DNA from 2 places in the Sphingobium sp. MI1205 genome. Region 2 is predicted to be linked to the other one. Evidence: riboswitches for the same ligand, from Rfam matches in the RefSeq annotation. Region 2 holds a riboswitch; the other holds the start of a gene.
The links. Region 2 has a riboswitch for cobalamin ahead of K663_RS18325 (DUF1636 domain-containing protein). Riboswitches for the same ligand answer to the same signal wherever they lie in the genome.
Positions count from the first base shown of each region.

Region 1: it holds a riboswitch for cobalamin, as region 2 does, so the genes downstream of both, K663_RS13560 (TonB-dependent receptor plug domain-containing protein) here and K663_RS18325 (DUF1636 domain-containing protein) in region 2, are expected to answer to the same signal.

Region 1 covers NZ_CP005188.1:2,744,035-2,755,207, forward strand. Annotated here, with positions in the region: gene K663_RS13550 (FecCD family ABC transporter permease) at 1-446, opposite strand, end outside; gene K663_RS13555 (ABC transporter substrate-binding protein) at 485-1,330, shown strand; gene K663_RS13560 (TonB-dependent receptor plug domain-containing protein) at 1,367-3,205, opposite strand; cobalamin riboswitch at 3,377-3,615, opposite strand; gene mobA (molybdenum cofactor guanylyltransferase) at 3,682-4,215, shown strand; gene cobA (uroporphyrinogen-III C-methyltransferase) at 4,296-5,078, opposite strand; gene K663_RS13575 (nitrate reductase) at 5,065-7,677, opposite strand; gene nirD (nitrite reductase small subunit NirD) at 7,792-8,127, opposite strand; gene nirB (nitrite reductase large subunit NirB) at 8,133-10,658, opposite strand; gene K663_RS13590 (nitrate/nitrite transporter) at 10,971-11,173, opposite strand, start outside.
Region 2 covers NZ_CP005189.1:381,631-392,803, forward strand. Annotated here, with positions in the region: gene K663_RS18265 (MucR family transcriptional regulator) at 1-396, shown strand, start outside; gene K663_RS18270 (hypothetical protein) at 703-1,290, opposite strand; gene K663_RS18275 (hypothetical protein) at 1,298-1,528, shown strand; gene K663_RS18280 (NAD(P)(+) transhydrogenase (Re/Si-specific) subunit beta) at 1,522-2,913, opposite strand; gene K663_RS18285 (NAD(P) transhydrogenase subunit alpha) at 2,917-3,207, opposite strand; gene cobU (bifunctional adenosylcobinamide kinase/adenosylcobinamide-phosphate guanylyltransferase) at 3,544-4,083, opposite strand; gene cbiB (adenosylcobinamide-phosphate synthase CbiB) at 4,083-5,042, opposite strand; gene K663_RS18305 (threonine-phosphate decarboxylase) at 5,005-5,982, opposite strand; gene K663_RS18310 (adenosylcobinamide-GDP ribazoletransferase) at 5,979-6,689, opposite strand; gene K663_RS18315 (histidine phosphatase family protein) at 6,686-7,240, opposite strand; gene cobT (nicotinate-nucleotide--dimethylbenzimidazole phosphoribosyltransferase) at 7,249-8,265, opposite strand; gene K663_RS18325 (DUF1636 domain-containing protein) at 8,262-8,669, opposite strand; cobalamin riboswitch at 8,851-9,042, opposite strand; gene K663_RS18330 (alpha-glucosidase) at 9,128-10,723, shown strand; gene fdhD (formate dehydrogenase accessory sulfurtransferase FdhD) at 10,710-11,173, opposite strand, start outside.

The DNA.
Region 1 (11,173 bases), on a different replicon from region 2:
GCGAGGATCAGCGTCAGCGGGCTTTCAGATGGCCCCGCGAGCAGGAAAAGCGCGGTGATCGCCATCAGGCTGGTGGCGATTGCCATGATAGGCAATATGGCCGGGTGCATCTGCGCCAGACCGAAATATATGGCGCAGACAGCGCCCAGCGCGGCGGCATTGGATGCACCAAGGACCGAGGGCTCGGCCAGCGGGTTGCGCAGATAACCCTGCAGGGCGGCCCCAGCCAGCCCGAGCATCGCGCCGACGATGACGCCCAGCAGCATACGCGGCATGCGCAGATCGACAAGAATCGCGCGAGCAACCTCGTCGCCGCCGCCCGTGAGGACCGCAAAAATGCGCGTGGCGCTGAGCGGAACCGCGCCTAGCGTGATCGATCCCAGCGCGGCGAAAATGGTCAGTGCGGCCAGAATAGGGATCAGCATCGGGTGACGGTGCAGGCTCATGGCTTGCGTCCCGGCTGTTGCTTGATAAGGCCCGTTTCATGCGCGGAAAAATGGTGATCGCGGCGCTCTGTGCGCTTGGCTTGACGGGAGCGGCATCCCCCGCTCCCCGGCGAATCGTGTCGCTCAACACCTGCGCCGATCAATATGTGCTGGCGCTCGCCGATCCCGAACAGATCGCGGCGCTCAGTCCCTATGGACATGATCCGGAACTGTCGGCCGCCGTGGCGCGGGCACGCAAGTTTCGCGTCCTTCGGCGTCCCGCGGAGGAAGTGCTGGCGATCCGGCCCGACCTGTTGATCGGCTTTCCCGATGGCGCTGGCGGCGTCGTAGGTGCGCCGTCGGGGCAATGGCGCAGGCTGGGCCTGCCGAGCGCGGACAGTTTCGCGACCATACGGGCGCAAATCCGCGAGGTGGCGACCGCCGTGGGTCATCCCGAGCGCGGCGAAACCCTTATCCGCGCCATGGAGCGCGACCTTGCCGCCCTGCCCCCCGTCCCGCGCGGCGGCGTGGCTGCCTATTACCAGCGGCGCGGGTACATGACCGGTACGGGCACGCTGGTCGATGAGTTGATCCGCCGCGCCGGGCTGACCAATCTTGCCGCCAGGCTGGGCAAGCCAGCGCTGGCCCAGGTGCCGCTGGAGCAGATGATCGCGGCCAGACCAGACTGGCTGATCGTGGAAAGCGGCAGCGAGAAGATCGTCGATCAAGGGACGGAGATGCTGCACCATCCCGCCCTGCGCTCGATCCCACGCATCCGCCTGCCGCAGGCGTGGACGGTGTGCGGCGGGCCTGCCTATGTGAAGGCGGCACGCAGCATCGTGGCGCAGCTTCGCGACGCCAGGCACAGGGCCAAGGCGCAGGTCAACGCTACGCCCGGACGCTGAGGGGCAAAGGCTCACGCCCGCCCCTCTCGCCAGACTTTAGAAACGAACACGCACGCCGCCATAGGCCGAACGCCCATAAGTGTTGTAACCATAGACGGTCGCGTATTCCTCATCGAACAGATTGTCGATGCGGCCATAGATTTCGAGACTGCCGGTAATGGGCAAGGATGCGCGCACGCCCAGCAGCGCATAGCCATCAAGTGACTGCGTGTTGGCGGCGTCGTTGAAGCTGTCGCCCACCATCGTCAGGGTCGCTCCGGCTGACAGGCCAAAAGTCCATATGTAGTCAGCCGAAACGCTGACAGCGTCCTTGGCGCGGCGGGGCAGCAGCTTTCCTTCGTTGATGCCGCCTTCGGAGCGATCCACCGCATCGACATAGCTGTATGCTGCGGTGACCGTAAGCGCATCGACCGGCTTCAGCGTCACGGCCGCCTCGATACCCTCGGCGCGGGTGCGGGTGAGGTTGATATATTGCCCGAACGGCGGGATGACGCCGTCGAAATAGATCTGGTCGCGCGTGTCGCGGCGGAAAGCGGTGACGGAAAACAACGCGCGCCCTCCGTCCAGGCTCTGGTCAAAGCCGATATCATAGCTCTTCGACCTTTCAGGCTGCAAAGCGGGGTTGCCGTTGAAGCCATCGTAAAGCTGATAGAGCGAGGGAGCCTTGAAACCCTCGCCGTAGCTGGCGCGGATATTGGTCGCGCCGTCATTGGGGGTGTAGTTGGCGTTCGCGCCTAAGGTGGTCGCGCCGCCAAACTGGCTATGGTCATCATGACGCACGCCGCCAGTCAGCGACAGCCCGATAAAGGGCTTGACGACGGCAAGGGCGAAGACGCTGTCGATGTTCGCCTTCGCGCCTCCCGATCCAAAGCCGTAAAAGTCGTAATCCGGGCTCTCATGCTCATAGCCGAACACCAGCTTCGCCTGATCGAAGGGCTGGTAGACGCCTTCATACTCGAAACGCAGATTGGTGCCCGAATAACCATAGTCCCCGAAGGACGAGAAATAGTCGCGGTCGTTGCGGAACCAGGTGACCGCCGCCCTCTGCGTCAGCTTGCCGTCAAGCAGGGCAAGGTTAAGGCCCGCATAGCCGATATATTGGTTCAGCTTGCTGCTGTCCGTGGACTCCATCGGCTCGGCGAAGAAAATATCGGTGTCGAGGTCGGCGTGGATATAATAGCCGCGCAGGTCGAGGCTCAGATTATCGGCCAAGCTAAACTTCAGCTTGGCGTGGGCGGCGATATTTTCATAGCCATCCTTTTCCGTGCCACCCTGCGCAGCCGAAATGCCGTCGGTGCGGAACCATACGGCCCCCGCGCTTCCCGACACGATGCCGCTACTGCCCGAAACGTCCGCCTTTGCATTCACCGTATCGGCATAGCCGTAATCCACCGAGGCGGACCCGCCAAAGCCATCGCCTGGTTCTCCGGTCATGATGTTGACGACGCCGCCGATTGCCTGGCTGCCATAAACGACCGAGTTGGAACCCCGCAGTATCTCGATCCGCCGGATATTGCCCGTCAGCAGATTGCCGAAATCATAAGCGTCGCCAATGCCGCTGGGATCGTTGATCTTGACGCCATCCAACAGCACCAGCGTCTGCGTCGTTTCAGCGCCCCGGATTGAAATGCCGGTCACTCCGCCAACAGCATCAGCGCGATTGAAGCGAATGCCGGGCGTGGTCGCGATCAGGTCCGCCACGCTGACATTCTGGCGCGTCTCGATGGTCTGCGCATCAATGACGGAAACCGCCTGACCGACTTCATCCCGCGGCTGTTCAATGCCAAGCGCGGTGACCACGATGCTGTCCGACTGTTCCGCGAGTGCGGGCGTGGCAGCCAGCAGCGCCACGAGCGATATTCCGATTTTCAACATTATATTGTCTTCCCTGAGCGTCACGCGACTTCAGGCAGGAGCATCCGCGCAAACGGTCGGCATGCGGGAAGGACAGACGCCAGTGTCCCGCCCCGCGCACCGATGCGGCTCCCGCCGCTGCGTCGCTCAGACGGAAAACACCGTGCCCGGGCCGATCCCTGGGCCCAAGGCAAGAGCGACCATGCGCCGGCAGGTCTCCTGGCTCGCGGGTCAAGGCAGCGATGCACAAGCCTTCCCGGGCTGACGCCCAGTGGCTGGTCCCTTCGCCTTCCCCTTTCGAAAGCGCAGGTCCCCCGTGCATCGCGCTCGCCGCTTACAGTTGCAGGGACAGCCGCGGAGTTGGATGGGCAAGCCATCCGCACCGCATTCCCTTTCAAGCCCAAATGGGCACCGGCGCGATCTTCTTCATGTCAACGGTTGCCCGCTCACGCGGCGCGCCATAGGGGAAAGACAGGGTTCTGCCAAGGAGTGGTTGGATGCGATTGCTGGGCGCAGTGCTTGCCGGAGGACGATCCAGCCGGTTCGGAAGCGACAAGGCGGCGGCCCTTCTGCCAGACGGGCGCACGCTGCTGGATCATGCCGTGGCGGCGATAACTCCGCACGTGGAAGCTGTCGTCGTCTGCGGGCGGGATATCGAAGGCATGACATGCCTTGCCGACCGGCCAGCGCCTGACATGGGGCCACTGGGCGGGCTGAACGCGGCGCTGCATCATGCGGCCGAACAGGGGTTTGACGCGGTGCTGACCACCGGGTGCGACATGCCGGTCTATCCGGTGGCACTGGCCGAAGCGCTGGTCGGCGATTGTGCGGCGGTGCTCAAGGGTCAGCAACTGGCGGGCTTCTGGCCTGCATCCCTCGCAGTCGGGATGGACGCACATCTGGCAGAGGACAACAACCGGTCCATATATGGTTGGCTGGACCGGATCGGCGCCCGCATTGTCGATCGGACGGATATTGTGCTGCCCAATATCAACCGGCAGGAAGATCTGAACAGGTTGGGCAATGTCTGAGCTTGTCGATGCCCCTCACCTTCCTTCCAACTAAGGCAGAGGCATCGACAAGCTCAAGGAGAAGACATGGAGGCAGGGCCTCAGACCTGAAGGGCGACGCTCGCGGCGACATCCACAGGCATGGCCGTGCCCGCCACGGCTTCACCAATCAAAAGCAGGGTCGGGTCTTCATCGCTGATGGTCGCCACCAGAAAGGCGAGCGCGGAAAGCTTGCCCCGGATGAGGCGTTCGGTGGGCAGCGAGACGTTGACCGCAACCATCACCGGCGTTTCCGGATCGCGGCCAGCAGCGATAAGCTGCCGGCTGATCTCTCCGGCGGCGGCGCGGCCCATATAGATGCCAAGCGTGCCGCCGGGGCGCGCGAGCGCTTCCCAGTCCAGCTTGAGCGGCTCGCCTGCCTTCAGATGCGCCGTCACCAGCGTCAGCCCGCGCGCGACGCCGCGCAGGGTGAGCGAGGCGCTGCCGCTCGCAGCAGCAGCACTGGCGGTGGTGATGCCCGGACAGATGCGAAAACGGACGCCGTCCGCGGCCAGATGCTCCATCTCCTCGGCGGAGCGGCCAAAGATCGATGGATCGCCGCCCTTGAGGCGCACGACACGCTTTCCAGCCTTCGCGGCGGCGAGCAGCAGATCGTTGATGCTTTCCTGCGCCTTGCTATGGCGGCCAGAACGCTTGCCGACGCTGATGCGTTCAACGCTAGCAGGGATGAGATCAAGGACGCCGGGACCGACGAGCGCGTCATAAAAGACGACATCTGCCGCGGCGATCAGCTTTTCGGCCTTGCGGGTGAGAAGGTCGGGATCGCCGGGGCCAGCGCCCACCAGCCAGACCTCACCGGGGGCAATCAGTTCATTCTGCTGCATGGAGGGCCTCCTGCGGGATTTGGGCAAGGATGTTGGCGAGTGCGGGCCGGCAGGAGCCGCAATTGGTTCCTGCGCCGATCGCCTTGCCGATGGCGGGCACATCGACCAGGCTCTGCTCGCGAATGGCGGTCATGATCTGGTTGAGGCCGATATCGAAGCAGACGCAGATCGTCGCGCCCTTGTCCGGCTGGCTGCCCGGCCCGCGCGCCGCGAGCACCGAACCGCCCACGCCGTCGGCCTCCAGTTGCCGGATCAGCCAGTCGCGCGAGGGCAGCAAGCCGGTACGCGTCACGAACAGCACGCCGCACAGCTTGCCCTCGCTGATGGTCGCGATCCGGCGGGTGCCGCGCGATGCGTCCATCGCCTCGACCCGGTCGCCGTTGGGCAGGAAAGCCTCCAGCCGCGCCGGATCGCCATTGCCCGCCACCTCGTAAAGGGCGCCACCGGGCACGCTGATCTTCGTCGCCCACAGGCAGGGCAGCTTCACCGGCTCCGATCCGCGCAGGATCAGAAAACCCTTCCATTCGGTCGCGACCTTCTCGACGCTGGCCGGGGTCGATTTGAAGCCCGGCTGGCCCGAATGAGGATCGACGAGGGGCCGGGGCAGCAGGCCGGTGCGGCCGCCGCTCGACATCTGGTCGGTCCAGTGGATCGGCGTGAAGATTTCGCCCGGGCGCTGGCCATCGCTGATCGCGACGCGGAAGATGCTGTTGCCCTGCGCGGTCTGGACGCGCGCCAGATCGCGATCGACGATGCCCAGTTCGTCGGCGTCGCGCGGATGGATTTCCACCAGCGGCTCCTCGCGGTGACGCGCCAGCTTGGGCGAGAGGCCAGTGCGGCTCATCGTGTGCCACTGGTCGCGATAGCGCCCGGTGTTGAGCGTCATTGGCCACTGCTTCAGTGGCTCCTGAATATCCATCTGCTTCGTCAGGACGAACCGCGCCTTGCCGTCGGGCGTCGAAAAATGCCCATCCGAAAACGGCCTTTCTTCACCCCAGCGAAACGGCTCCATCGCCTCGTAGGCATCGTTGCCGATGGTCGCATAGCTGCGCAAGTTAAGCACACGCTGGCCGTCATTCTGATAGGCGGTCAGGCGCGCATGCTCGCGCCAGATGTCCGCGGGCCGGTCATAGGCGAAGGCGTTGCGCCAACCCATGCGGCGGGCAACTTCGGTGACGATCCACCAGTCGGGCCTGGCCTCGCCGGGCAAGTCCAGGAAGGGACGCTGGCGGCTGATGGTCCGGTCCGAATTGGTGACGGTGCCGTCCTTCTCCCCCCAGCCAGCAGCGGGCAGGCGCACATCGGCATGAACGCTGGTGTCGGTGTCGGCCATGATGTCGGACACGGCGAGGAAGGGCACGCTCTCCAGCGCCTCGCGCACACTATTGGCATCGGGCAGCGAGACGGCGGGGTTGGTCGCCATCACCCAGAGCGCCTTGACCCGGCCTTCATTGATCGCGCGGAAGAGATCGACGGCTTTCAGGCCCGGCTTGGTCGCCATGCGCGGCGCAGCCCAGAAGCGGCCTACCCGCTCCACATTTTCGGGCGCGAAGTCCATGTGGCTGGCCAGCGTCGAGGCAAGCCCGCCGACTTCGCGGCCACCCATGGCGTTGGGCTGGCCGGTGATCGAGAATGGCGCGGCTCCCGGCTTGCCGATGCGGCCGGTGGCGAGATGGACGTTGATGATTGCGTTCACCTGATCGGTGCCGCGGATCGACTGGTTGATGCCCTGGCTGAACATGGTGACGGTGCGCGGGGTCGCGGCGAACAGCTTGAAGAACTGTTCCAGCAGCGCAGGCGCGATGTCGCAGGTCTTGGCGGTGGTCCAAAGGTCGTGATGCTCACGGATATGCTCCCAAAAACCTTCGGGTGCATTGACATGATCAGCGATGTAGGCGGGATCGGTGACGCCCTCCTGGTCGCACCAGGCAAGCAGGCCGTTCATCAGCGCGACGTCGGTGCCGGGCTTTACGGCCAGATGCAGGTCCGCGCCTTCGCAGGTTTCGGTGCGGCGCGGGTCGATGACCACCAGCTTGGTCCCACGCGCGGCGCGCGCTGCCTGGATGCGCTGATAGACTATCGGGTGGCACCAGGCGGTGTTGGAGCCGACCAGCACGATGAGATCCGCTTCGTCCAGATCGTCATAGGTGGCGGGCACAACATCCTCGCCAAAGGCGCGATTGTGGCCTGCAACGGCGCTCGACATGCAAAGGCGGCTGTTGGTGTCGATGTTCGATGTGCCAATGAAGCCCTTCATCAGCTTGTTGGCGACATAATAGTCTTCGGTCATCAGTTGGCCGGAGACATAAAAGGCAACGCTGTCGGGACCGTAGCGATCCACAGTCTCGCGGAACTTCTTCGCTACCAGATCCAGCGCCTTGTCCCAGCTGGCGCGCTTGTTGCCGATCATCGGATGCAGCAGGCGGCCTTCCAGCCCAACTGTCTCGCCCAGATGCGTGCCCTTGGAACAGAGGCGGCCAGCATTGGCCGGGTGCGCCTCATCGCCCTTGATCATAACCGACCGGGGCCCGGTCGGCGTGGCCGAAATGCCGCAACCGACGCCGCAATAGGCACAGGTGGTGCGGATGGCCTGGTCCATGCTCTTACCTCTTCTTCCCGAGGAACAAGAATTGGGTGGAGGCGCCTGCCGCAAGGGATGGCCAGCATGGCGCCCCCACCCGGGTCCCCGCCGTTGTGGCTGGGGACCGGAAGCTCACGCAGCCGCTTTCAGCGCCGTGGGGCGGGCGATCAGGATGCGACCGCCCTCCTCTTTCACGGCGATGGTCGGCGTGCAGCCTTCGTCCGCGCCCTGCGCCTCGCCCGTTTTGAGGGCGATGTTCCAGTTATGCAGCGGACAGGCGACGCTGTGGCCATGGACGATGCCCTGGCTCAGCGGTCCCTTCTTGTGCGGACATTCATTGACCAGCGCAAAGACGGTGTCGTCGCTGGTGCGGAATACGGCGATTTCCTTCTCCCCGGCAATCTGCACCGTGCGGGCGCCGCGCTGGGGAATGTCGGCCAGCGTTCCGATGTCGATCCAGTCGGTCATGTCGTTCACTCCGCAGCGATGGCGATGGGTTCAAGATGCTGATGCAGTTCAGCATGCTGGCCCGCGGCGCGTTCAGCCCAGGGGTCGTCCTGGCTGAAGCTCTGCGAATAAAGGAAGCGAGCGCGCAGCGCTTCGCGGCCTGCGTCGTCTTCCACGATCCGCTGCTTGATATACTCGACGCCGACACGCTCGATCCAGGGCGCCGTCCGCTCCAGATAACGCGCTTCCTCGCGGTAGAGCTGGGTGAAGGCGGCGCAATAGTCCATCGCCTCCTGCTCGGTCGCGACCTTGCACAGCAGGTCGGTGGCGCGGACATGGATGCCGCCATTGCCGCCGACATGCAGCTCATAGCCGCTGTCCACGCAGACCACCCCGAAATCCTTGATCGTGGCTTCCGCGCAATTGCGGGGGCAGCCCGACACCGCGATCTTGAACTTGTGGGGCATCCACGACCCCCAGGTCATCCGTTCGATCTTGACGCCAAGGCCGGTCGAGTCCTGTGTGCCGAAGCGGCACCATTCGGACCCGACGCAGGTCTTCACCGTGCGCAGCGACTTACCATAAGCATGGCCCGATACCATGCCCGCGGCATTCAGGTCGGCCCAGACGGCGGGCAGGTCTTCCTTCTTGATGCCGAAAATGTCGAGACGCTGGCCGCCGGTGACCTTCACCATGGGCGCATCATATTTCTCGACCACATCGGCGATCGCGCGCAATTCACGCGGGTTGGTCAGGCCACCCCACATGCGCGGGACGACGGAATAGGTGCCGTCTTTCTGGATATTGGCATGCATGCGCTCGTTGACGAAGCGGCTCTGCTGGTCGTCGACATATTCGCCGGGCAGCGCGCAAAGCAGGTAATAGTTGAGCGCCGGGCGGCAGGACGAGCAGCCATCGGGCGTCGACCAGTGCAGCTTCTGCATCACTTCCGGGATCGAGCGCATATTCTGCGCCACGATCTCGCGGCGGACATCGTCATGGCCAAAGCTGGTGCACTTGCACATAGTCTTGGGACCAGACTGAACGTCATCGCCCAGCACCACCGCCAGCAGATTTTCGACAAGGCCGGTGCAGCTGCCGCAGCTGGCCGAAGCCTTGCAAGTGCCGCGCACCGCATCAAGGCTGCATGCGCCCTTTTCGATGCAAGCGACGACCTGGCCCTTGCTGACGCCGTTGCAGCCGCAGATCTCGGCATCATCCGAGAGCGCCGCAACGGCCGCCTTAGGGTCCAGCGCGCCTCCTCCAGAGGCGAAAGCCTGGCCGAAGATCAGCAAGTCGCGGATTTCGCCGACGTCCTCGCCACGCTTGAGCAGGTCGAAATACCAGCCGCCGTCCGCCGTGTCGCCGTACAGGACCGCGCCGATGACCTTGTCTTCCTTGACCACGACACGCTTGTACACACCGCGCGAGGCGTCGCGCAGGACGATGTCCTCACAACCTTCGCCGCCCGAAAAGTCACCGGCGGAAAAGACATCCAGACCCGCCACCTTGAGCTTGGTCGAGGTAACCGAACCCCTGTAGCCCGTATGCTGGTCGGTCAGGCCATCGGCCAGGCTGCGGCACATGTCCCACAGAGGGGCAACGAGACCGTAGACATTGCCGTCATGCTCGACGCACTCACCGACCGCCAGGACATCGGGGTCGCTCGTGACCATATGGTCATCGACCTTGATGCCGCGATTGACTTCCAGACCGGCTTCTCGGGCCAGCGCCGTCGATGGGCGGATGCCCACTGCCATGACGACCAGGCTCGCCGGAATTTCCGTCCCGTCCTTCAGGCGGACACCCTCGACCCTGCCGTCACCATAGATGGCTTCGGTGTTGGCGCCGGTCAAAATGGTCTGGCCGCGTGCTTCGAGCGCGCTCTTGAGCAGCCATCCCGCCGCTTCATCCAGCTGACGCTCCATCAGCGTGTCCATCAGGTGGATGACCGTGACCTTCATACCGCGCAGGGTCAGGCCATGCGCGGCTTCCAGGCCAAGCAGGCCGCCGCCGATCACTACCGCCCGTCCCTGCTCCCCATCTGGGCCGCCGCCATTCGCGGCCTCCAACATGGTATCGACATCCTTCATGTCGCGGAAGCTGATGACGCCGGGCAGGTCCTTGCCCGGCACCGGAATGATGAACGGATCGGAACCCGTCGCGATCAGCAGCTTGTCATAGCCAACGGTGCGACCAGACTGGCTCGTGACCGTCTTGGCGACGCGGTCGATACCCGTCACCGGATCACCCGCGATCAGCTCGATATTATTGTCCGAATACCATTCGCGGCTGTTGATGACGATGTCGTCAAAGCTCTTTTCCCCGGCCAGAACCGGCGAAAGCATGATGCGGTTATAATTCACATAAGGCTCTGCGCCGAAGATGGTGACGCGATAGCGCCCCGCATCCCGCGCCAGCAGTTCCTCGATCGCGCGGCAACCGGCCATGCCGTTGCCAACAACCACCAGATGTTCACGAACATCTTCCGACGGTACGAAGATCTCTTCTTCGTTGGCCGTTGCCGGTCCGGCGTTGCTCTGAAAATCCATCCCTTGACTCCAGAATAAAAAAAGGCCGCCATCCGGACTCTTGGGTTTTGAACCCAAAAGTCTGGATGGCGGCCTTGCCATCATTCACGCTTCCCGCGGTCCGTCCATGGACCAGGTCAGCTATGTAGGTGGAGGACAACCTTGTCCTTCGCACTGCAGCATAAATGAAAGGCGGGGTGGGTCAAGCGATTCGTGGAAAGTTTTTCGTCTTTCCGATACGATTTGCTCGCCCCTCTACGCACGGAAACCGTACGAAATTAAGGGCGGCGGCTCCTCTTTCGAGTGCCGCCGCCTCCCCTCCTGTCAACCTTTTCAGATGCGGGCAGCGCTGCTCCAGGTCGCGCGCCAGCGGGCACGGACCAGCGAGATGCCGAGGAAAGCAGCCACCGACAGGCCCGCGAAGATCAGGAAGCCGGGCGCGAAGCTGCCGGTGAACTGCTTTGCGATGCCCAGCGACGAGGCGAGGTAGAAGCCGCCAATGCCGCCAGCCATGCCGACCAGCCCGGTCATGACAC
Region 2 (11,173 bases):
GACTATCGCCAGCGCTACAATCTGCCCAAATCCTATCCGCTGGTCGCGCCGAGCTATTCCGAGGCCCGCCGCGCCGTCGCCACGCGCCTTGGCCTTGGCCGCAAGCCCGCGCCTGCGGCTGGCGGAGAGAAGGCGGCAGCGCCCAAGGCGGCCGACGCCACGGTGAAGGCGCCCAAGGCCGCAGCGGCAAGCGGAGCGAAAGCACCTGCGGCCAAGGTCAAGGCAGCAAAGCCGGCCAAGGCGCCTGCGAAGCCCGCCGCCAAGGTTCCGGCACAGGCTCCGGCAAAGTCGGTCGACGCGCCCAAGGCGGCAAAAGCGGTCAAGGCCGAGAAAGGGGCCCGCAAGCCTCGCGCCAAGGCTGCTCCGGCCCCGGCCCCGACGGAAACCGTCGGCTGATCGTTATTTCCTGAAAGATGCAAGACGAGCCGTTGCCCACAAGGCGATGGCTCGTTTGCCTTGATTGCTACTGACCCGCCTCGCCGGTGGCGCTTGCCGTGGCATGATCGATGCGTCGCGGGTCAGGCGGAGGCTGACGATGCAGCCGACCAGTGGCACGGAAACGCGCGCGCGCCGCCCAGCCGCTGAAGAATGATCTGGCGCATGACTGCTTCCGTCACAGGCCGCAAGGATGGGCGCTGCCGCTCCTGGACGCGCTTTGGCGCTAACGGAAGAGAGGCGGGATGTGAGGGCGCAGCGACCCGTTCAAAGGCTGAGTTCGCCCTGACGCGGCTGTAGCTTTGGCGCGGGTGGCGGACCCATTGGCTGCGGCGCGACGGGTGCGATCAGGATGCGGGCAAGGCCGGTCAGGGTGTAGACCGCCTGCCGCCGCGCTCCACGATTATGATGATCGACCCTGTAACCCTGATAATGGCGGCGCAGGAGGCCAGCGGCGACCATTTCCGACACGGCGCGACTTAGATTGGTCTTGCCGGATGCCCGCACGCGCAGCTTCACTTCTTCTTCGACCGCAGCGCTGGCGGCGCCAGGATCGGCGGGCAACATCCCCTGCCCCGCCAGTTCCGCGCGCACCCGCTCGGCAAGGGCAAGGCGGCGCGGATCGCGACCGCCCATCGGCGTCAGCGCATCGCAAAGCCAGTCGCGTAGCGGCTCCAACGCGCCATCCTTGGCTATGAAAGGTCCGGCGCTGCCGTCCGGCCGCGCCACTTCTGCGATCAGTGTGAGCAGCATGAACGCATAGCGCGGACGCGTGCTGGCATGGGCAAGCCGGTCCAGCAGGGCGGAAAGGTCTCCGCTGCCAGCAGAGCGAGGCTTGATCGAACCGTGAAACATAACGGGGATGAATCAAGCACAGGTAGAGGCCAATGTGAATCCCCTGATCATGCCGCCGGTCGCTTTTGTCACCAATGACACTTTGCCGGAGGGTAAAGTGTCATTGTCGGCACTTTGGAATGTGATGGCGAAAATGGCGGTAGAATCGGACCCGATGGGCATTTTGGCAGGCAAAAAGAAAGCCCGCTGCGCGGGGCAGCGGGCTTTCCCTGTTCGGTGCGAAAGCGCGGGTCAGTGAAGACCGCTGCCCCCGCTCAATTCCTTGGCGATGGAGCCGACCATGTCCTTGGCGTCGCCGAACAGCATCTGGGTGTTGCTGTTATAATAGATCGGATTGTCGATCCCGGCGAAGCCCGCATTCATCGAACGCTTGATGATGAACACCGACTTGGCCCGGTCCGCTTCGATGATCGGCATGCCCGCAATCGCGCTCTTGGGATCGTCGCGCGCCGAGGGGTTGACCGTGTCGTTCGCGCCGATGATCACCGCGACGTCCGCCTGCGGCAGTTCCGGGTTGATGTCGTCCAGATCGACCAGCTGCTCATAGGGCACGTTGGCTTCGGCCAGCAGCACGTTCATGTGGCCTGGCATGCGGCCAGCGACCGGGTGGATCGCGAATTTCACATCCACGCCCTTCTTGGTCAGCGCCTGGTAGAGTTCGCTGACCTTGTGCTGCGCCTGCGCGACGGCCATGCCGTAACCGGGCACGATCACCACGGTGCTGGCGTTTTCCAGCTGCATGGCGGCTTCCTCCGCCGAGGCGGAGCGGACGACGCGGTCATCCTTGCCGCCTGCGACGCCCGCGGCGACAGTACCGAAGCCACCAAACATGACGTTGGCGAAGCTGCGGTTCATCGCCTTGCACATGATGACGGCCAGAATGAAGCCCGACGCACCATCAAGCGCGCCCGCCACGATCAGCAGCTTGTTGCCAAGCGCAAAGCCCATGGCCGAGGCGGCAAGCCCCGCATAGCTGTTGAGCAGCGCGATGACGGTCGGCATGTCCGCCCCGCCGATCGGGATGACCAGCAGGATACCGAACAGCAATGCGAGAGCCGCAAAGACCGGGAACAGCCAGGTCTGGGTCGGGTCCAGCGCAAGCACGACCGCCACGACGACCGCGCCAAGCGCGACGGCGCCGTTGACGATGCGCTGGCCGGGGAAGGACACCGGACGGCTGCCCATCAATTCCTGCAACTTGGCGAACGCGACGACCGATGCGGTGCAGGTCAGGAAACCCAGCGCCATTTCGAACATCAGCGCCCACATGACGAAGCTGCCTGCATATTCGGCATGGGCATGCTTGTAATATTCGGCGGCGCCGATCAGGCCGACGGCGAGCGCGCCGAATGCGTGGGAGATGGCGGTCCGCTGCGGGATCGCCGTCATCGGCATCAGCAGCGCCATCGGAATGCCGACAGCCGCACCGGCAACCATCGCGATGAGGATCAGGTTATAATCGACCACCTCATGGTGAACGAGCGCGCCGATGATTGCGATGACCATGCCGATCTCGCCCGCGCGCACGCCGCGACGGGCAGTCGAAGGATGGCTCATCCACATCAGCGACAGGATGAACAGGGACGAGGCGGCAATTGCCGCGAAAGGAACGAAGGCGTCCATCGGTTACTTCCCCCGCGGCTTGAACATCTTGAGCATGCGGTCCGTAATCATGAACCCGCTGACCAGGTTCACCGTCGCACAGAATACCGCGATGAAGCCAAGCGTCTTGCCAAGCGGCGTCGCCCCTTCTTCACCCGTGATCGCGATCGCCCCGACAATGACAACCGCCGCGATCGCATTGGTCAGCGACATCAGCGGCGAGTGCAACAGCGGCGACACCTTCTTGATCAGCTGAAAACCGACGAAAGCCGCCAATATGAAGACGAACAGATAATCTGCGTTAAGAGCGTTCACTTGCTATATCCCCTGTCCAGAAGCCGCAATCCGGTCGAGACGCTGGTGGTCTTCCCATTTCCGCCAGTCCGGGGCCGATCGCCCCTGCCATGATTGATGGCTTCCATAAAACCCCTCCAAATATTCTTGGGCGGTGCCATATTGATCCGATCGATCGCAGGCAAGCCGGTCGCACCCAAATATCACCCCGACGATTCGCACAATGAATTTATTCCGCCCATGCGAATAGCCCTGCTATTTCCCCGCATATGCCCCGATCCATGCGCAGCCGACGTTCCCGGCTGCGACGAAAATGCCGGCTGAGGTTCCCGCATCAATGCGAAGTTGAATGCATTATTAAGACGATATGATGGCGCGCCCGTCCTGCTTGAGGATCAAGGGCAAGCCCGCCGCAACGAACAGAACCCGGTCGCAGGCTTTGGCGATATGCTGGTTGAGCAAGCCCGATTCGTCCCGAAACCGGCGGGCGAGTGCGTTTTCGGGGACGATGGAAAGGCCGACTTCATTACTGACGAACAGGATGGGCGGGCCACAATCCGCAATGGCGGCGGTCAGCGCGCGGGTCCAGCCCGCGATATCCTCTTGCGCCAGCAGCAGGTTGGATAGCCAGAGGGTCAGGCAATCAACCAGGATCGCCCCCGATCCATGCGCGCCGGCAATGGCGGCCGGCAGGTCGATGGGTGCTTCCACCGTATGCCACCGGGCGCTGCGGCGGGCGCGGTGATGGCTGATCCTGTCACTCATTTCCGCGTCGAACGCCTGGGCCGTGGCGATGTAGGTGAGCGCGCCCGGCATCGCTTCACATTGCGTTTCCGCAAGCCGGCTTTTGCCCGAACGGGCGCCGCCCAGCACCAGAAGCCTGCGAAATGCGGTCATCAACCGATACCTCCGATCATCGCGGCCACCAGCCAGAGCAGGAGGCAGGCGCGAACATAAAGCGCAAGCGCGGCGCTGGCGGCGGCCGGTGTCGCTTCCGCGCCATCGCCCCCGATCCACGCTTTGTCATGGCGAACGCCATCATATTGAACCGGCCCGGCAAGGCGGACGTCCAGCGCGCCCGCCATCGCCGCCTCTGGCCACCCGGCATTGGGCGAAGCGTGAAGGGCGTGATCGCGGCGAAGGACGCGCCAGCCCCCCGGCCCGGCAACGCAAAGGAGGATGGCAGACAGGCGCGCCGGGGCGAGATTCAGGAGATCGTCGAAACGCGCGGCGGCCCATCCAAAGGCGGCGAACGGTTCTTCCCGATGGCCGATCATGCTGTCGGCGGTGTTCACAGCCTTGTAGGCCCAGACGCCGGGAAGGCCGCCGACGAACAGCCAGAAGAGCGGCGCTACGACGCCATCGCAAAAACTTTCGGCGAGGCTTTCGATGGCCGCGCGGGCGACGCCAGCCTCGTCAAGCGACGCGGTGTCGCGGCCGACAATATGCCCGACAGCCTGCTGCGCTGCCGGAAGATCGCCGGTCTTGAGCGCCTTCACGACGGGCAGGACATGATCGAACAGGCTGCGTTGGGCGAGCGCGGGCCAGGCCGCGAGCGCGATCCCTGTCCAGGCCCATGCGCCCATCAGACGGCGAAGGGCCGATTGGATGAGCCACCCGCCAAGGGTTGCGACCAGCAGCAGGATCAGGAACGTGGCGACGCCCGCCATCCGCCTGCGCCCGTTACCAAGGCCGGGCCGGTTCCAGCGGCGTTCGCAGGCGGCGATGATCCGCGCGAAAGCGCCAACCGGATGGCCGATGCGCGCATAGAGCCACCCCGGCCAGCCAAGCGCCGCGTCAAGGATAAGGGCAACCAGTTCAACCAAGCGCCTCGTCCAGTCGGGCCATGGCGGCATCGTCCGCAGGCAGGCCCAGGCGCAGCCAGTCCGGTTGATCGTCGAACGGCCGGGTCAGGATGGCCTGACGCGCCAGACGGTCGAACAGCGCGGCGGCGGCGGGCGTTTCCACGAGGCGGAACAAGGGACAATCGCCGCGCGGGTTGAGGCCGTGCCGGGCGAGCATCCGGTCGAGATGGGCGGCGCGGTTGCGCAAATCCGCGACGGTCCGGTTGATCCAGAGCCGGTCGCGATAGGCGGCGCGTCCAAAGTCGATCGCTGCCGCCGACAAGGGCCAGTCCCCCAGCATGGCGCGACACGCGGCGATGATTGAGGGTGGCCCGACAAGGAGGCCAAGGCGGACACCCGCAAGGCCGAAGAACTTGCCGAAGGAACGCAGCAGGATGAGGCGCCTGCCCTCCCCCGCTTCACCGGCGATGCTGGAGCCGGGGACGCTGTCGGCAAAGGCTTCATCCACGATCAGCCAGCCGTCGTCCCTCTCCTGCCGGGCGAGCAGTGCCTGCATCTTTGCTGGCGCGAACAGGCGGCCATCGGGATTGTTGGGATTGGCGAGCAGCAATGCCGTGCCCGGCGGCGCTTGTTCCGGCGCATCGAGCGGCAGGGAGCCGGGGAAAGCGGCGGCATGGGTGCGGTAGGAGGGGACGAGATGACAGCCGGGCCGATCCAGCAGCTTGCCAAGCATGCGAAGGCCGATCTCGCTGCCGGGAAGCGCGCAGACATGGGCGGGGGCGACGCCGAAATGACTGGCGGCGGCGGTTTCCATGTCGGCGAGCGCTGCGGGATCGGGAAGGGATTGCCAGTCCGGCGCAATATGGGCAGCACCGGGCCATGGCCGCGGGTTTATGCCGGTGGACAGGTCGATCCAGGGCTGACCGTCCGCGCCATAATGATCGCGGGCCTGCGCAAGGCGCCCTCCATGCCAGCGGAACATATCGCTCATTGGGCAAGTACCAGCGCGGCGAGCAGCGCGCTTTCCACCAGTTCGATGCCCGCGCCATGGCCGTCGCCCGAAATGCCGCCGATCCGGCTGCGCAGCCACCATGCCCAGAGCGGGATGAACAGGGCAGCGGATGCAAGGGCGGGGAGCATGACGCATGACGCAAGCGCCAGCGCGGACCATGGGAGCAGATGCGCGCGCTTGACCCCGTGGCGGAAGCGGCTGGCCAGCCCTTCATGCAGCGGCGGCAGCCACAGTGTCCAGGCGAGCGGGCCGATCCGCGCGATCAGGGCAAGCGGGATGAGAGTCCAAGGGGCAAGCTGCTCCGCCCAGATGCGCAGGAGGATCAATTTCGTCAGCAGCTGGAGCACGATCACGACCACGCCGAAGCTGCCGATATGCGGATCGGCCAACACGGCAGATAGCCGGGCCCGGTCGCCATGCGCCGCGCCTGCGCCATCGGCAATGTCGCCAAGCCCATCGAGGTGCAGCGCGCCGGTCATCGCTACCCATGCCAGCAGCGCAAGCAGCGCCGCCGCCCACGGCCCCGCGCGCAGGCCGAGCATCATCGCCATCGCGGCCGCCCCGCCCACCGCTATACCGGCGGCGGGAAACCAGCGGATGGAGGCGGCAAAGTCGCTGTCGTCCGCCTTGACGGATGGCAGCGGCAGGCTGGTCATCAGTTGCAGGGCGAGGATCAGCCGCTTCATGTAGTCAGCGCCGTTATCTGTGCGTTCGGAGCATCTCCGGGCCAGACGCGCAGGGAGAGCAGCGCGGCATAGGGCAGGTCGATGGCCCAGGCCTGCCGATAGGAAAAGCCGCAGAGCAGTGACAGCGCCGCACGCATGGATCCGGCATGGCTCAGCACCAAGGTCGGCTGGTCGATATGGACGAGCGCGCCCTGGACACGGCGGCGCAGGTCGGACCAGCGTTCTCCTCCCGGTGGAGGATTGTCGTCGGGGGCATCCCAGAAGCGGGCTGTTTCAGCAGCGGGAAGGGTTGAAGGGTCGGCTCCCTCCCACGCGCCGAAATGCAATTCGCGCCATCGGGGATCGGCATGGTGGGGCACCTGGGCGGCAGCAGCGATCCGCTCGGCGGGGCGGCTGGCGCGGGTGAGGTCGGAGCTTATGACCTGCGCGAAATGGATGGCGCGGGCCCGTTCGACGCAGAGCGGCACGGCGTCAGGATCGGGCGGCATGTCCAGCTGGCCAAGCAGCAGGCCAGTCGTCTGCGGCGCGGCGTGGCGCATCAGGTGAAGCATGTGGGCGTTCATACGGCTTCTGAGACCGCGGCTTCGGTAAAGGTGGCCATCTGATCGTGCGCGGTGAGGGCCGAGCGGACGATCTGTGCCGCAACCGCTGCGCCGCTGCCTTCGCCAAGGCGCATGTCGAGTTGAAGCAGCGGGGTTAGCCCGAAGGCGCGGAGCAGGCGCGCATGGCCCGCCTCCGCCGACACATGGCCCGCGATGCAATGGTCGGTGATGGCGGGATTGTCGCGCGCGAGAGGGGCCACCGCCGCGCCGCAGATGAAACCGTCGAGCAGCACCGGCACGCGCATCTGCCGGGCCGCGAGCACGGCGCCGGCCATGGCGGCAATCTCTCGTCCACCGAGGCGACGGAGCGTTTCGAAGGTGTTTGTGCAATGGGGCGCGTGGAGGTGAAGGGCGCGCGCGACCGCGTCGGCCTTTCGCGCCAGACCGGCTTCATCGACGCCGGTGCCGCGCCCGATCCAGTCCCGCGGCAGGCCGCCAAAGGACTGGGCGCACAGGGCAGCGGCGGGCGTGCTGTTGCCAATGCCCATTTCGCCGACGATCAGCAGGTCGCAATCCGCGTGGACGACCGCTGCGCCTGCATTGAGCGCGGCGAGGCAGTCCGTCTCGCTCATCGCGGGGGCTTCGCAGATGTCGGCGGTGGGGCGGTCAAGGTCGAGCGGGACGATCGACAGCTCCGCCCCGCATGCGGCGGCGAGCGCATTGATCGCCGCGCTGCCGCCTCGAAAATTCGCGACCATCTGCGCGGTGACGGCTGCCGGATAGGCGCTGACCCCGCGCGCGGCGACGCCGTGGTTGCCCGCGAAGATGGCGACGTGGAGGCGGTCGGCGCGGGGCCGTTCCCGTGCCTGCCAGCCCGCCATGAACAGGGCGATTTCCTCCAGCCGGCCGAGCGAACCGGCGGGCTTGGTCAGCGTCGCCTGTCGTGCGGCGGCGGCGGCGATCGCCTGCTCGTCCGGTCCCGGCAGCGCCTCCAGCGCTCGGGCGAAGGCAGCCCCATCCTGAAAATGGATCATGTGCAGATGAAGCCTTCTGGCGGGGTGCGGACGATGAAGTGCCCCTTCACCCCCTGCGGCCAATCGGCATAGCGCACGACGCCCTCTTCGCTGGCGGCGTGGCGCAGCGTGTAGTCGAGTATCGCGCGCGCGGCGTCTGCGTCAGGGGTGAAATCGCCAAGCACATAGCCGACCTTGCCCGGCCCGCGCAAATGGACGGCGCAATGGCGCTGGCACGCGAACAGGCATGGCATGTCCTGAACATCGACCGCCGCATAGGCTGGATCACCGGCCTGAAGCGCGCGCATCGCGTCGGCGAGCAGCGCGCCGCCGCGCCGTCCTTCGCCATCCTCACGCGCGTCAGCCGAGAGGCGGCACGTCGAGCAGACGACGACCGAAGCGCGGTTTTCCACCGGGCGCAGCATCAGCGCCGCCAATCCATAACCATAGTGACATGAAAGACCGTCATGATGGTCCCCTTCGTTTTCCTGACCCGCAAACAGCCTGTGGGCGCGGGCGCGCAGAGGACTGCACAACCGAACCGGCAAGGCGATGGCTGTCGCTACGCGAGGGAAACCCCGTCCGCCCGGCACACCCTGTCCGGTCGAAGAACGACTGCGTCAGGCAGGTCTCCTGGCTCACGGGTCAGTGCGTTCCGGCCGCCTTCTCGGGGACGTTCATTCCCCAATGGCGCTGTGGCCAGTCCGCTCACCGCTTACAGTTGCAGGGGCAGCGCGGGTTTTACACCCGACTTCCCTTTTCATCCCTGGTGGGGGAACCTGTCGCGGGCCTGCTGATAAAGCGCACGCGCGCCGCCCGCAAGCGGTAGATGGCGACGCGGACATGTGTATGCTGCACCCGCAGCAAAAGGGAGCAGCAGCGCATGAGCGATTCCGGCCAGCCATGGTGGAAGGGCGCCGTCATCTACCAGATCTATCCCCGCAGCTTTCAGGATTCCAACGGTGACGGGATTGGCGACCTGCGGGGGATCACGCAGAGGCTGGAGCATATTGCCCGGTTGGGCGCGGACGCGATCTGGATTTCGCCCTTCTTCACTTCGCCCATGCGGGACTTTGGCTATGACATCGCCGATTATTGCGGGGTCGATCCGATTTTCGGCACGATCGAGGATTTCGACGCGCTGGTGGCGCGGGCGCATGCGCTGGGCCTGAAAGTCACGATCGATCAGGTTTATGCCCATACATCGGACGTGCATGACTGGTTCCGGGAAAGCCGCGAGAGCCGGACCAATGCGCGGCAGGACTGGTATGTGTGGGCCGATCCCAAGTCGGACGGGTCGCCGCCCTGCAACTGGCAGTCAGTGTTCGGCGGCCCGGCATGGACCTGGGATGCGCGGCGGCGGCAATATTATATGCACCAGTTTTTGGTCAGCCAGCCGCAGCTCAACGTCCACAACCCGGCGGTGCAGGACGCGCTGCTGGACGCCATGCGCTTCTGGCTGGACCGGGGCGTGGACGGTTTCCGGCTCGATGCGCTCAATCATGCGATGCATGACCCGCTGCTGCGCGACAACCCGCCTGCCCCCGACGACGGCAAGCCGCGCACCCGCCCCTTCGACTATCAGATCCGCCGTTACAGCCAGTCGCACCCCGATGTGGTGGGCTTTGTCGAGCGCATCCGGACGCTGACCGACCGCTATGGCGCGATCTTCACCATGGCGGAAGTCGGGGGCGACCGCGCCGAGATGGAGATGAAGGCGTACACGGCAGGGGACGATCTGCTGAACAGCGCCTATGGCTTTGATTTCCTCTATGCCCCCGCGCTCACCCCGGCGCTGGTGGCGGAGACGGCGGCGCGCTGGCCGAATGAACCGGGCATGGGCTGGCCCAGTTGGGCGTTTGAAAATCATGACGCCCCGCGCGCCTTGTCGCGATGGTGCAAGGCGGGGGATCGCGCCGCTTTCGCGCGGATGAAGATAGCGCTGCTGATGGCGCTGCGCGGCAATGCCATCCTGTATCAGGGCGAGGAGTTGGGGATCACGCAGGTCGATATCCCCTTTGAGCGGTTGCAGGACCCGGAAGCGATCGCGAACTGGCCGCTCACATTGTCGCGCGACGGGGCACGCACGCCACTGCCCTGGGAAATGGCCGCCAGCGAAGCGGGGTTCAGCACCGCTGCGCCCTGGCTGCCGGTGGGGGATGACAATCTGGCGCTGGCGGTGGATGGACAGGAGGCCGATGCAGGGTCGCTGCTGAACTTTACCCGGAAGATGCTTGCCCTGCGAAAAGCGAACGCACCGCTGCGTTACGGCAGCATGGAGGTGCTGCTGGCGGATGAAAGCCGGTTGCTGTTCCGGCGGACCGAGGGCGCGGACAGGATAATGTGCCTGTTCAACCTGTCGGACAGCCCCGTCGCATGGCCAGAGGAGAGAGCAGCGGAAGGGACCGTCCTGTTCGCCACCAATGGCGCGTCGATCGGCACACTGCCCGCCTATGGGGCGATCTTCATTCGGGAATGACCATCGTCGCCAGCATCGCGTCCGCCCGCGCCAATACAACCAGCGGCAGGCCGGCGCTTTCGGCGCGTTCCGCCGCCAGGCGGGTCGGGGCGGAAATGGTGACGAGCAAGGGGCAGCCAGCCAGTACCGCCTTTTCCACCAGTTCGTAGGAACAGCGGGATGACAGCAGCGCAAAGCCGCCGTCCCAGTCCATCCCGTCAAGCCGCATCCCCCCGATCAGCTTGTCGAACGCATTGTGGCGGCCGACATCTTCATGGACCAGGCGGATCGAACCATCGGCACCGACCAGCGCGGCTGCATGGACCGCGCCCGTCCGGGCATTGAGCGGCTGATGACCCGAAAGGGCGGCAAGTGCGCGGAAGATCGCGGAACGATCCGCCCGCGATTGCGCGGTAACGGGCGGCAGCGGGCGGATGGCCTGTTCCAGATTTTCGACGCCGCACAGGCCGC